2 linked regions of the Acetivibrio cellulolyticus CD2 genome follow. The main gene of each other region encodes a partner of the protein of the gene in region 2 in a complex. Links are inferred from orthologs where the notes say so. Each region holds a gene or a part of one and is shown on either strand. Other genes may lie near its edges.

Region 1 (9,459 bases), on a different replicon or contig from region 2:
CTTATTCCTCTTTTGCCTCACCGAATTCCGATAAAGCCTTTCGTATCTCAGAGTTAGAAACTCTAACTTTCTTCTCCAGCTTATCACCTAACGGTATAATAACTTCCCCGGTAATCTTTAAATGCTTTACTTTCTTTCTTTTAGCATTTTCAATTCTTCTAAGGTCTCCGTCTGATATCATCACATAAAATTCATCTATAATATCAATTACAATAAATTTTTTCCCTTCATCCCTGCCAGCCTTTGAATAAACCACTTGCCCAAGGGTTAAGTTCATTTAGTTTCACCTCTGTTTATTGCCTGGATCCTTAGTCCAATATTGTCAATATAACCGGCTCATTCTCCGTCACAGCTATTGTATTTTCATAGTGGGCCGAAAGCATACCGTCTGCAGTTACAACCGTCCATTTATTTTTGAGAAGCTCAACTCTGTAAGTACCTTCATTAACCATCGGTTCGACAGCTAGTGTCATACCATGTTGTAACCTTGGACCTCTTTCCCTGCTACGGTAATTTGGTATCTGAGGCTCTTCGTGCATTTCCCTGCCAATACCATGCCCTACATATTCCCGGACAACAGTGTATCCATTGGAAGCTATGTAGTCCTCTATAGCAGAAGATATATCAATTATTCTGTTTCCCTCTACTGCATTTTTTATCCCCTCAAAGAAGCTTTGTTTTGTTGCTTCAATAAGCTTTTCAGCTTCAGGAGATATTTTACCTACAGCAAAGGTCCTTGCAGCATCACCATGAAATCCGTTTAAATATGCACCGATATCAATACTTATAATATCGCCATCTTTTAATTCCCTTAAACCTGGAATCCCATGTACAACTTCATTATTTACTGAAGCGCATATACTTGAAGGATAGTCTATTCCACCTGGGTACGGACACTTGTAACCTTTAAAAGAAGGTATTGCACCACTTTTTCTGATGACTTCTTCTACAATCCTATCCAGTTCTAAAGTCGTAACACCAGGCTTTATAGACTCTTCAACTTTCTTATGAGCAAGCGCTACAACTTCCCCAGCCTTTCTCATAAGATCCAACTCATTTTTTGTTTTTATCGATATCATTTACATTCCACCTAAAGCTTTTTTTACACAGCTCGTAGTATCATCGATATTATCTTGTCCTTCAACAGTGACAAGCTTGTTATCTTTCTCATAATACTCAATAAGAGGTTCAGTTTGCTTATGATAAGTTGAAAGTCTCTGAAGTACAGTTTCTTCCCTGTCATCTTCTCTTTGAATAACAACTTCACCACAATTTTTACAAACATTTCCCTCTGCTGGTGGATTGAAAACTACATGGTAGCTCATTCCACACTTTGTACATACTCTACGGCCGCCCATCCTTGTGATTATTTCACTATCCGGAACTTCGATATTCAATACTACGTCCAAGGTAGCTCCCATTTCATTAAGGATTTCATCAAGCTTCTCCGCCTGATAAACCGTCCTAGGAAAGCCGTCAAGTATAAAACCCTTTTCGCAGTCAGACTGTTTCAGTCTGTCGCTTACTATATCAATTGTAACTTCATCAGGTACAAGTAATCCCTTATCAATATATTCTTTGGCTTTCTTTCCAAGTTCAGTGCCATTCTTTATATTGCTTCTGAATATATCTCCTGTAGATATATGAGGTATCTTATACCACTCTGAAATATTTACTGCCTGTGTCCCCTTACCTGAACCGGGGGCACCTAATAGTACAACTTTCATCTCTTGCCTCCAAAATACGCAAATCACAAAGATCTATATAGTACTTTTGCAAAACATTATATTCATTTCTGACAAATGTTTTACAAATGTACTTTTTTTGTGGTCTGTATGTCTACATAATCTTACTCTAAAAATCCTTTATAGTGTCTCATCAACATCTGTGATTCAATCTGTTTAACAGTATCTAATGCAACACCAACAAGGATCAAAACGCTGGTTCCAGAAAACCAAACGTTATCAATATGAGTTATAGCCCCAACTACAGATGGGAAAATCTGAATCACCGCAAGGAATAATGCTGAGAACCATGTAATTCTATTTAAAACTTTAGTAATGTAATCTGATGTAGGCTTACCAGGTCTTATTCCAGGTATAAATCCACCGTTCTTCTTCATATTGTTTGCAAGTTCAACAGGATTGAACTGGATATACGTATAGAAGAATGTAAAGAACATTATCAATAAACCAGACAATATTGATATTTCAATATGGCTTTGCATATTTCTAAAATATTTCACAATCCAATTTTCCGAGGTTGGTGCAAAGAACCCAACCAATGTTGATGGTAATGCAACAAAAGACATAGCAAATATGATCGGAATAACGCCGGCAAGATTAACCTTGATAGGTATGTGTGTACTCTGTCCGCCGTACATCTTTCTACCTACAACTCTCTTTGCATACTGTACTGGTATTCTTCTTTCAGCCTGTTGTATCCAAACAACTAAAGCTATTATAAGTAAGAACACGAAAAGTACAGCTGCGAGTCCAAGAACTCCAAGAATTCCGGTTCCACCAAACTTACCCATTTTAAAGTTACTCCATAGTGCCCAAGCACCTTGAGGCGCCCTGGAAACAATACCACCAAAAATCAAAAGCGAAATACCATTTCCTATGCCATACTCGGTTAACTGTTCTCCTAGCCACATCAGGAACGCAGTACCTGCAGTGAAAGACAATGTAATAGTGGCAAATGCAAACACTCCTGGGTTTGAAACTGCGCCTCTGAGTCCAAAATATAGTCCAGTTGCTTGCAAGAAAGCTAAAACAACTGTTCCATACCTAATATATCTACCTATAATCTTTCTGCCTTCTTCGCCTTCCTTAGCAAGTTGTTCAAGTTTCGGAATTGCTACGGTTAAAAGCTGCATAATGATCGAAGAGTTTACATATGGTGTTATGCTCATCGCAAATATTGTGGCATTTGAAAATGCACCGCCCGAGACTATATCGAAGAAGCCGAATATTGTTCCAGTACCAGCTAATTCTTTAAGTTTTGATGCAATCATTCCAGGTACAGGTACGTGAGAACCTAACCTGAATATAATAAGTATAACCAAACTTATAAGCATTTTTCTTCTTAAATCGGGAATTTTAAAGGCATTTTTTATAGTTTCAAGCATTCCACCCATATTATATCACCTCGGCCTTTCCTCCCGCAGCCTCAATTTTCTCTGAAGCCGTCTTCGTAAATCTTGCTGCTTTAACTGTAAGTTTCTTACTAAGCTCGCCATTTCCTAAGATTGCAACTCCATCAACGACTTTCTTTACAAGTCCTTTTTCAATTAATACTTCAGGTGTTATAACTGTACCGTTTTCGAAAGCATTTAGATCTGATACATTTACCTCAGCATATACTTTCGCAAACAACTTATTGTTAAATCCTCTCTTTGGAATTCTTCTATAGAGAGGCATCTGTCCACCTTCGAAACCAGGTCTTACCCCACCACCTGCACGTGCATTTTGTCCTTTATGACCTTTGCCTGCAGTTTTTCCATTACCTGTACCGACACCTCTGCCTTTTCTTTTAGGAGCTTTTGATGAACCTGGTGCAGGCTGTAATTCAAACAACTTCATGGATTACACCTCCTTTTTAAACTTCTTCTACTGATAAAACATGTTCTACTTTTTTTATCATTCCTCTAATTTGTTCATTGTCCTGTTGCTCAACTACGGATCTTATCTTTCTCAATCCTAAAGCTTTCACAGTAGCTAACTGACCATCTTTAAGTTTATTGGTACTCTTTACCAAAGTAATTTTAAGCTTAGCCACTAGAGTTCCCTCCTAACCTAATACTTCTTCTACAGTTTTATTTCTGAGTTTAGCCACTTCTTCTACTGTCTTCAAACGTGAAAGTCCTTCAATAGTAGCGTGAACCATATTTATAGGATTATTTGATCCTAAAGACTTTGTCCTTATATCACGAATCCCTGTGAGTTCAAGAACCGCTCTTACAGGTCCACCAGCTATAACTCCAGTACCTTCTCCTGCTGGCTTAATTAATACTTTACCAGCACCATATTCTCCAGTTACCTCGTGTGGAATTGTTGACTCAACTAAAGGCACTTTTATTAGATTCTTCTTAGCATCTTCTATACCTTTTCTGATAGCATCAGGTATTTCAGCAGCTTTACCCATTCCAGCGCCTACATGCCCGTTTTCGTCACCAACAACAACCAAAGCACTGAAACGGAAGTTTCTACCACCCTTAACAACCTTGGTAACACGACCGATGTTTACTACTTTTTCTTTTAACTCCAATACACTGGCATCAATACGTTGCAATTGTTCTCCCTCCTTCTACTAAAACTCTAAGCCTGCTTCTCTAGCAGCTTCTGCTAATTCTTTTACACGTCCGTGGTATATATAACCGCCTCTATCAAACACGACTTTCTTAATTCCGCTATTTAAAGCTTTAGTAGCTACCAACTTACCAACTTCTTTGGCTGCATCCTTATTTCCACAAAAGCTAAGTTTACCTTTAATTTCTTTGTCCAGCGTTGAAGCTGATACAAGAGTCTTTCCTGTGGAATCATCTATAATCTGAGCGTACATATTGCTTAAACTTCTAAATACGTTCAAACGTGGACGTTCAGTAGTTCCAACTACCTTTTTACGTACTCTTGCGTGCTTTCTAACTCTAGCTATATTAGAACCAGGTTTTGTTATCATTTAGTCTCACTCCTTTTTACTTCTTACCCTTACCGCCGGTTTTACCCTCTTTGCGTCTGATAATTTCAGTTTCGTACTTGATACCCTTACCCTTATATGGTTCAGGCTCTCTCTTGCTTCTTATTTTAGCAGCAAATTCGCCCACTACCTGTTTGTCTATACCTTTAACAATAATCTTGTTTTGAGCAGGTACATCAACAGTTATTCCTGCAGGTTCTTCCATTTCAACAGGATGGGAGTATCCTAAAGTAAGAACTAATTTCTTTCCTTGCTTTTGTGCTCTGTATCCAACACCGTTTATATCCAATGCTTTTTCAAAACCTTGAGTTACTCCAGTAACCATGTTGTTTATTAAAGACCTTGTTAAACCGTGAAGAGCTCTATGTTGTTTTTCATCGGATGGTCTTTCAACTAATATCTTACCATTTTCAATCTTAATTGTCATATCTTTATGAAATTCTTTTTCTAAAGTTCCTTTTGCCCCTTTAACAGTCAAAGTATTATCTTTAAGCTTTACATCTACTCCGGCTGGTATAGTTACGGGCATTCTGCCAATTCTTGACATCTTTTTGCCTCCTGTTCTTAATATTGAGAGTTCCGAATCTTATCGGAAACTCTTTTCAGAATCTAATATTCCTTTAGATACTCAACTGTAAAGATAAATTTACGATTTGCTATTCAAGTCAAACAGCATCTCATCAAATTTATCTAATTTACATTTGGGTATCAATATTACCATACGAATGCTAAAACTTCTCCTCCAACGCCTTCCTTACGAGCCTTCTTGTCTGTCATAATACCTTTTGAAGTTGAAATTATAGCTATTCCCAGGCCTCCAAGTACTTTAGGTACTTCTCCCTTGCCTGTGTAAACTCTAAGACCAGGTTTACTGATTCTCTTTATACCTGTAATAATATTTTGCTTATTTCCGGTATATTTTAGAGAAATTCTCATTATTCCCTGTTTACCATCATCAATTTCTTCAACACTCTTTATAAAACCTTCTTCTAATAGAATACCTGCTATAGACCTCTTCAAATTAGAAGCTGGTATATCAACTGTAACATGTTTTGCAGAACTAGCATTTCTTATCCTGGTCAACATATCTGCTATGGTATCAGTCACTTGCATATGTTTAACCTCCTTTCGTAAGTTTACTACCAACTTGCTTTTCTAACACCAGGTATCTGACCTTTGTAAGCCAGCTCCCTGAAGCAAAGACGGCATATTCCGAATTTCCTGATATAGGCATGTGGCCTTCCACATAATTTACATCTATTATAAGCTCTTGTCTTAAACTTAGGCGCTCTTTGCTGCTTTATAACCATTGATTTTTTTGCCACGCTCTAATCCCTCCTTTAGCTCTGGCTAAACGGCATACCGAGCAACTTAAGAAGCTCTCTTGCTTCTTCATCGTTCTGAGCCGTTGTAACGAATGTTATATCCATTCCTCTTATCTTTTCGACTTTATCGTAATCTATTTCAGGGAAAATAAGCTGATCTTTTACTCCCATTGAGTAATTACCTCTACCGTCAAAAGAATTTACCGGAACACCTCTAAAATCTCTAACTCTTGGTAGGGCAATATATAAAAGTCTATAAGCAAACTCATACATCATATTCCCTCTAAGAGTTACCTTACAACCTATATTCATTCCTTGTCTCAGCTTAAAAGCTGCAACTGACTTTTTCGCCTTTGTTATAATAGGCTTTTGTCCTGTTATAAGAGCCATGTCATTAGCAGCAGCATCTAATGCCTTTGCATTTTCCTTAACATCGCCTACACCCATATTTAAAACTATCTTTTCCAATTTGGGTATCTGCATTGCACTTGTATATTTAAACTTTTCTTTTAAAGCTGGTGCAACTTCTTTAACATATTTGTCTTTCAAACTTGGCATTTATAAACCTCCTTTCAAAAAGAGTATTTCTATCCCTTTTTAACTTCCTTAATAGTATCTATAACTTCATTACACTTTTTGCATACTCTATCTTTTTCGCCACTTTCCAAAACTTTTTTACCAACTCTTGTCGGCTTTCCGCATCTAGGACACACTAGCATAACTTTTGAGCTGTGTATAGGTGACTCCTGATGAATAATTCCACCTTGTTGAGTCTGTGATTTTGGTTTCTTGTGTTTTGTAGACATGTTAACGCCTTCTACTAAAACTCTTCCGTTATCTGGATAAACCGCAAGCACTTTTCCTTTCTTGCTCTCATCTTTACCGTTTAATACGATAACAGTGTCTCCTTTTTTTACATGGATCTTACTGTTCAATGTAAGCCGCCTCCTCCCTTATAATACTTCTGGTGCGAGGGACAAAATTTTCATATATTCATTATCCCTTAATTCTCTTGCAACAGGGCCAAATATACGTGTTCCCCTTGGATTCTTATCATCTTTTATAATAACTGCAGCATTCTCATCAAATTTTATATATGAACCGTCTGCTCTTCTAACGCCTCTTTTTGTACGAACTATAACGCATTTAACTACATCGCCTTTTTTAACAACACCACCGGGTGTTGCATCTTTAACCGAAGCAACGATTACATCTCCTATATTGGCATACTTTCTCCAGGAACCACCAAGCACTTTAATGCACATTATCTTCTTCGCCCCTGTGTTATCAGCAACCTTAAGAGTTGATTGTACTTGAATCATGGTTAAACCTCCTTTCGATCATTACTAACGAGCTCTTTCAATAATTTCTACCAGTCTCCATCTCTTATCCTTACTAAGAGGTCTGGTTTCCATAACTTTAACTTTATCTCCAACTTTACACTCATTTTTTTCATCATGAGCCTTAAGTTTATAAGTTGTTTTTATAAACTTCTTATAAAGTGGATGTTTAACAGAACTTTCTATGCTAACAACAATTGTCTTATCCATTTTATCGCTGGTAACTTTACCAACTCTTGTTTTCCTCAATGCTCTTTCTTCCAATTGAATTTACCTCCCTTCAAGGTATTAGGCTTCTATACCCTTTAACTCTCTTTCCCTCATTACGGTCTTTATGCGAGCAATTGACTTCTTAACGTCCTTAAGCTTCATAGGGTTTTCAAGTTGGTTGGTAGCATGTTGAAATCTCAATTTAAACAGCTCCGACTTTAATTCCCCGAGCTCTTTTACTAATTCATCCTGTGATTTATCCCTTATCTCATTAGCTTTCATTTGCTTCACCACCCACTTCTTCTTCACGTGCTACGAATTTACACTTAATGGGAAGTTTGTGCATAGCAAGTCTTAATGCTTCCCTTGCAGTTTCTTCCGGCACTCCAGCTATTTCAAACAGGATTCTTCCTGGTTTAACTACTGCCACCCAATATTCAGGTGATCCTTTACCGCTACCCATACGTGTTTCAGCTGGTTTTGATGTTACTGGTTTGTCTGGAAATATCTTTATCCAAACCTTACCGCCTCTTTTGATGAAACGTGTCAAAGCGACCCTGGCAGCTTCAATCTGATTGCTTGTTATCCATGCTGGTTCAGTAGCTTGTAAACCGAAATCGCCATTTATAACTGTATTTCCTCTTGTAGCTACGCCTCTCATTCTTCCTCTTTGAACTTTTCTACGTTTAACTCTCTTAGGCATTAACATTATTTATCTCCTCCTTCCGTCTTTCTTTCCCTTTTGACAGCTGGAAGAACTTCACCTTTGTATATCCACACTTTAACACCTAATTTACCGTAGGTTGTATCTGCTTCAGCAAATCCATAATCTACGTCTGCTCTAAGTGTCTGAAGTGGAATAGTACCTTCATGATAATGTTCAGTTCTTGCTATTTCTGCACCACCGACACGGCCTGCTACTTGAGTCTTTATACCCTTAGCGCCAAGTTTCATTGACCTTGTCATTGCTTGTTTCATTGCTTTTCTGAATGAAATTCTTTTTTCAAGCTGAGATGCTATATTTTCAGCAACTATTTGAGAATCCAACTCAGGAACCTTGATTTCAGTAATGTTTATCAATACGTTCTTCTGAGTCATTTTTTCAAGCTGCTTCCTGAGTTCTTCAATACCTGCACCACCTTTACCGATTACAAGACCTGGTTTAGCAGTATTTACATTTACTTTTACTTTATTTGCAGCTCTTTCTATTTCAATTCTCGAAATTCCTGATGTATAAAGCTTCTTTTTTATGAACTTCCTTATTTTGAAATCTTCAACAAGAAAATCACTAAAGTTCTTATTTCCAGCATACCATTTGGTATCCCAATCTTTTATTATACCTATTCTTAGGCCATGAGGATTAACCTTTTGTCCCATTATCCACCCTCCTTTTCTATTAGCTTCTTTCCTTAACTACTAATGTTATGTGACTAGTCCTTTTTCTGATCCTGTTTGCTCTACCTTGAGCTCTTGGCATAATTCTCTTTAAAGTAGGTCCTTGATTTGCAAATCCATCTGCTATATACAATTTATCTCTGTCAAGATTGTTATTGTTTGTAGCATTTGATTCAGCTGACCTTAAGAGTTTGAACAATATTTCTGAAGCTGCTTTTGGAGTGTACCTCAAAATAGCATATGCCTCATCAATATTCTTATTTTTAATAAGATCCATTACAATTTTAACTTTTCTTGAAGATATTCTTGCATGCATTAAAATTGCTTTACCTTGGTCCTTACCTATTCCTAATTCTTTCTTTTCAGCCTTTGTAAGCACTGCAGGCTTTTTTGATTTTGTATGTTTTGAGTTATAAACTTCTAATAAATTTTGTTTATTTTCAAGAAGTTCCGCTTGTTCCTTTTTAGCTGCTTTTGCTGCCAATTGGAAT
Region 2 (3,928 bases):
GAATATAGTTTAAAGCTTCATCATAATTCATATTACTACCACTCATCTCCAAGATAAATAATATAAGTCATTTATAAATAATACATTAATAAGCACACACTATATAGTACAATACTATCGGGTTCATACTAAAATTGTGATGACCAAAGTCATCACAATTTTAGTAATATAATTTAAATTGAATTTATAACCAAAAGCAATTATTCATTTTCGCCGCAGCATTTTTTATACTTCTTGCCACTGCCACAAGGACACAAGTCATTTCTGCCAATCCTATCCTTCTGACTCTTAACAACCGGCTTTTTAACCTCATCCCCATGTGATGTTTCCATAGGTTCCGCAACCTTTTCACGTTTTGGTGCCGCCTGTTCACGGTTTAAATGAGTATTTAGAATTACCTTTACAGATTCAAACTGAATATTTCTATTCATTTCTTCAAACATGTCAAAGCCTTCAAATTTATATTCTATAACAGGGTCTCTCTGCCCGTATGCTCTTAAATGAATTCCATGCTTAAGCTGATCCATAGCATCGATGTGATCCATCCATTTCTGGTCGACAATTCTAAGCAACACAACCCTTTCAAGTTCTCTCATAAGCTCAGAACCAAACTCATTTTCCTTTTCATCATACCTTTTTGTTATCATTTCAAGGACTTTTTCTCTTAGGTCATCCTTTGTCATTACTTCTATCTCTTCTTTTGAAAAATTCAAGGAACCTACAGGAACAAAAGCACCTTCTGCATATGACCTAATGCTGTCCCAGTCCCAATTATCAGGATGCGGGCTTTCACTGCAGTAAAGGTGTACTATACTGTCTGCAATACCATCAACCATCTTCAAGAAGCTTTCCTTCAAGCTTTCTCCGTCCAAAACCTTTCTTCTTTGAGAATATATTACTTCTCTCTGTTTATTCATTACATCATCGTACTGAAGTACATTCTTTCTGATTCCAAAGTTTTTTCCTTCTACCTTTTTCTGTGCATTTTCAATTGCACTCGATAGCATTCTATGCTCGATAGCCTGATCGTCCTCAAGACCTAAAGCATTGACTATTCCAGTAAGTCTATCCGAGCCGAAAAGCCTCATCAAGTCATCTTCCAAAGAAATATAAAACCTTGAAGAACCTGCATCTCCCTGACGCCCTGCTCTACCTCTTAACTGGTTATCTATACGTCTTGATTCATGTCTTTCTGTACCTATTATGTGAAGTCCGCCAGCCGCTACTACCTTTTCTCGTTCCGCATTAATTTTATCCTTGAAACCATCATACAGCTCTCTATATACAGCCCTTGCTGCCAAAATTTCCTGGTCATCAGTATCATTAAATCCTGTAGCCTGATTAATCAGATCATCATGATACCCTTTCTTTCTCATTTCCTGTTTTGCCATAAACTCCGCATTACCGCCTAATACTATGTCGGTACCACGGCCGGCCATATTGGTTGCTATAGTAACTGCACCAAACTTACCTGCCTGCGCAATAATTTCCGCTTCCTTCTCATGGTACTTGGCATTTAATACCTGATGAGAAACTCCCCTCTTTTTGAGTATTGAACTTAATAATTCGGATTTTTCAATGGATATAGTACCTATAAGCACAGGCTGTCCTTTCTTGTTACACTCTACTATATCATTTATAACCGCATTAAATTTACCCATTTCATTTTTATAAACGCTATCAGGGAAATCAATCCTGGCAATTGACTTATTTGTGGGAATTACTACAACATCCAGTTTGTAAATATCCTGAAATTCCTGTTCTTCTGTCAATGCAGTACCTGTCATACCTGAGAGCTTGGTGTACATTCTGAAGTAGTTCTGGAAAGTAATAGTAGCAAGTGTTTTGCTCTCCCTTTCAACCTTTACACCTTCCTTAGCTTCTATAGCCTGATGGAGACCATCACTGTAGCGCCTTCCATACATTAAACGTCCTGTAAATTCGTCTACTATGATAATTTCTCCATCCTTAACAACATAATCCTTATCCAACTTCATAATACCGTGGGCTCTTAAAGCTTGATTTATGTGGTGTGAAATAGTGAGATTATCTGAGTCGGAGAGGTTTTCAATTCCAAAAAAAGCCTCAGCCTTTCTCACTCCATCTGCTGTCAATGTAGCAGTATTGGCCTTTTCATCAACAATATAATCAGCTTCTATATCATCAGTATCCTCTTTATCATCTAGTTGTGTAAACACCTTTACTTTAAGTCTTCTTACAAACGAATCTGCAGTCTTATAAAGATCTGTAGATTTATCCCCAGGTCCTGAAATTATAAGTGGTGTCCTAGCTTCATCGACAAGAATACTATCCACTTCATCCACTATTGCATAGTGTAAATCCCTTTGTACCATATCCTGCTTGTATATAACCATATTATCTCTGAGGTAATCAAATCCAAACTCATTATTTGTTCCATAGGTAATATCACAATTATAAGCGGCTCTTCTTTCATTATTATCAAGGCCATGAACAATAAGCCCTACAGATAATCCCAGGAAGTTGTATACCTTACCCATCCACTCACTATCACGTTTTGCCAGGTAGTCATTTACAGTTACAACATGAACTCCCTTACCTTCAAGAGCATTGAGGTATACAGGAAGTGTAGCAACAAGCGTTTTACCTTCTCCGGTTCTCATTTCAGCTATTCTTCCCTGATGAAGTACAATACCTCCAATAAGCTGAACTTTAAAGTGTCTCATCCCGAGAACTCTCCAGGATGCTTCCCTCATAACAGCAAATGCTTCCGGAAGAATATCATTAGTTGTTTCACCTTCTGCAAGCCTTTTTTTGAATTCCTGTGTTTTTCCTTTTAGCTGATCATCACTTAATGCTTTTATTTCGGATTCGAAACTATCTATCTTATCCACAATGGGCACGATTCTTTTAAGTTCTCTGTCACTATAACTTCCAATAATCTTTTCAATCACTTTTTTAACACTCATAAATAAAACCTCCAAAAATTTTTTTAACAAGCTATATCATTCTTCTTCGGAATATTTTCACAATACAAACAAAACTGCAGACATAATACAAATAACCCTACTGCTACAATAATATCTCCAATACTTATTAATGGCATTCCCAAACCCAAAAATCCAGGAACCTGGATTATATCAGCAAAAATTGGGATCTTTGTAATTGAACTAATAACTACATGTTTGTTATCTGCACCTCTTAGTACTAAGTCAGCAGACTTTGCCAGATATGGCTCATCCTTTAAAAGACTTATATCTACCGGCATTCTTCCACCATTAAACATCATTACCAATGCATTTAACAAAGCTCCTAAGCCTATAAACCAAAGTCCTACATATCTTCTATTGATCCAAATTACCAAAAATACAAAACCAAATACCAATCCATTAACCATAATAGTAATAGTGGTACCAAATTTTATCCCTTTTGCTTCAGCAATATTAGATAGAATTTGTAAGGCCACACCCGGTAATAATAGCCATGAATGCTTGAACTTTATATTATAAATACTTGGTCGCCTTCCTGCAAAACTGCTTATAGCGACTCCAATCAATAAAGCAAAAAATATTACAATAATGTAAAGCAATATATCACCTCTAACTCAAATAGAGTGAAATACATATTACAATAGCAAATTCTGATATAATAAAAAATGAACTATTTAATTGATACAAACCGGTGGAGATATATCTGAACGATACAACAGGATATCTTTTGCCAATATTTTCAAATCAGCAAACAGAATAAGAAACAAAAACGGTAAGAATATTACCATTTCTATCATTTTTTTATTAGACAATATCCATGACTTGATATTTGTTCTAGCAGAAAACACATCAAAAGAACAGTTGCTAAATTTTATACTTGAAAAAAGAGTAGAACTTACCTTCAACTCATGATTTTCAATTAAGCATCCGAGTTGAGCAGCAGTCAGTTCTCCTTCATA

Evidence for each region.
Region 1: the proteins of secA (region 2) and secY are in contact, whole or in part, in a crystal structure (PDB 3DIN), measured with the Thermotoga maritima proteins. The link is inferred for Acetivibrio cellulolyticus CD2 from one-to-one orthologs. Residues at the interface, in WP_004082002.1 of Thermotoga maritima: Glu261, Ala262, Arg263, Lys300, Ala301, Arg302, Thr303, Ile304, Ile305, Leu323, Tyr324, Asp325, Pro326, Val329, Ser330, Tyr333, Ile336, Lys340, Phe345, Val349, Glu363, Phe364, Tyr374, Ser375, Gly376, Gly377, Glu393, Ile395, Thr482, Ser483; in WP_004081795.1 of Thermotoga maritima: Glu108, Gly109, Glu110, Glu111, Ala236, Glu237, Arg238, Arg239, Ile240, Thr241, Ile242, Gln243, Tyr244, Ala245, Arg246, Arg247, Val248, Thr249, Gly250, Arg251, Arg252, Val253, Tyr254, Gly256, Ala257, Ser258, Thr259, Tyr260, Leu261, Pro262.

Annotation. Positions count from the first base shown.
Region 1 is NZ_JH556653.1:1,598,272-1,607,730, forward strand. Bases 995-3,905 are described here. They hold secY (preprotein translocase subunit SecY), read right to left. Parts: upstream 3,140-3,905; coding sequence 1,850-3,139; downstream 995-1,849. Other genes in these bases: map (type I methionyl aminopeptidase), read right to left, coding at 995-1,079; ACECE_RS0209035 (adenylate kinase), read right to left, coding at 1,080-1,727; rplO (50S ribosomal protein L15), read right to left, coding at 3,141-3,584; rpmD (50S ribosomal protein L30), read right to left, coding at 3,601-3,780; rpsE (30S ribosomal protein S5), read right to left, coding at 3,793-3,905. Outside these bases: ACECE_RS0209025 (KOW domain-containing RNA-binding protein), read right to left, coding at 2-277; more of map, read right to left, coding at 309-994; more of rpsE, read right to left, coding at 3,906-4,293; rplR (50S ribosomal protein L18), read right to left, coding at 4,312-4,680; rplF (50S ribosomal protein L6), read right to left, coding at 4,697-5,245; rpsH (30S ribosomal protein S8), read right to left, coding at 5,413-5,811; ACECE_RS0209075 (type Z 30S ribosomal protein S14), read right to left, coding at 5,838-6,023; rplE (50S ribosomal protein L5), read right to left, coding at 6,039-6,581; rplX (50S ribosomal protein L24), read right to left, coding at 6,611-6,958; rplN (50S ribosomal protein L14), read right to left, coding at 6,977-7,345; rpsQ (30S ribosomal protein S17), read right to left, coding at 7,370-7,627; rpmC (50S ribosomal protein L29), read right to left, coding at 7,652-7,855; rplP (50S ribosomal protein L16), read right to left, coding at 7,845-8,282; rpsC (30S ribosomal protein S3), read right to left, coding at 8,282-8,950; rplV (50S ribosomal protein L22), read right to left, coding at 8,970-9,347. UniProt on the Escherichia coli protein: The central subunit of the protein translocation channel SecYEG. Consists of two halves formed by TMs 1-5 and 6-10.
Region 2 is NZ_JH556659.1:920,860-924,787, reverse strand. Bases 1-3,316 are described here. They hold secA (preprotein translocase subunit SecA), read right to left. Parts: upstream 2,949-3,316; coding sequence 201-2,948; downstream 1-200. Other genes in these bases: ACECE_RS28760 (DUF5317 domain-containing protein), read right to left, coding at 2,972-3,316; ACECE_RS0224010 (bifunctional folylpolyglutamate synthase/dihydrofolate synthase), read right to left, coding at 1-31. Also shown: more of ACECE_RS28760, read right to left, coding at 3,317-3,568; ACECE_RS0223995 (hypothetical protein), read right to left, coding at 3,644-3,928. UniProt on the Escherichia coli protein: Required for protein export, interacts with the SecYEG preprotein conducting channel.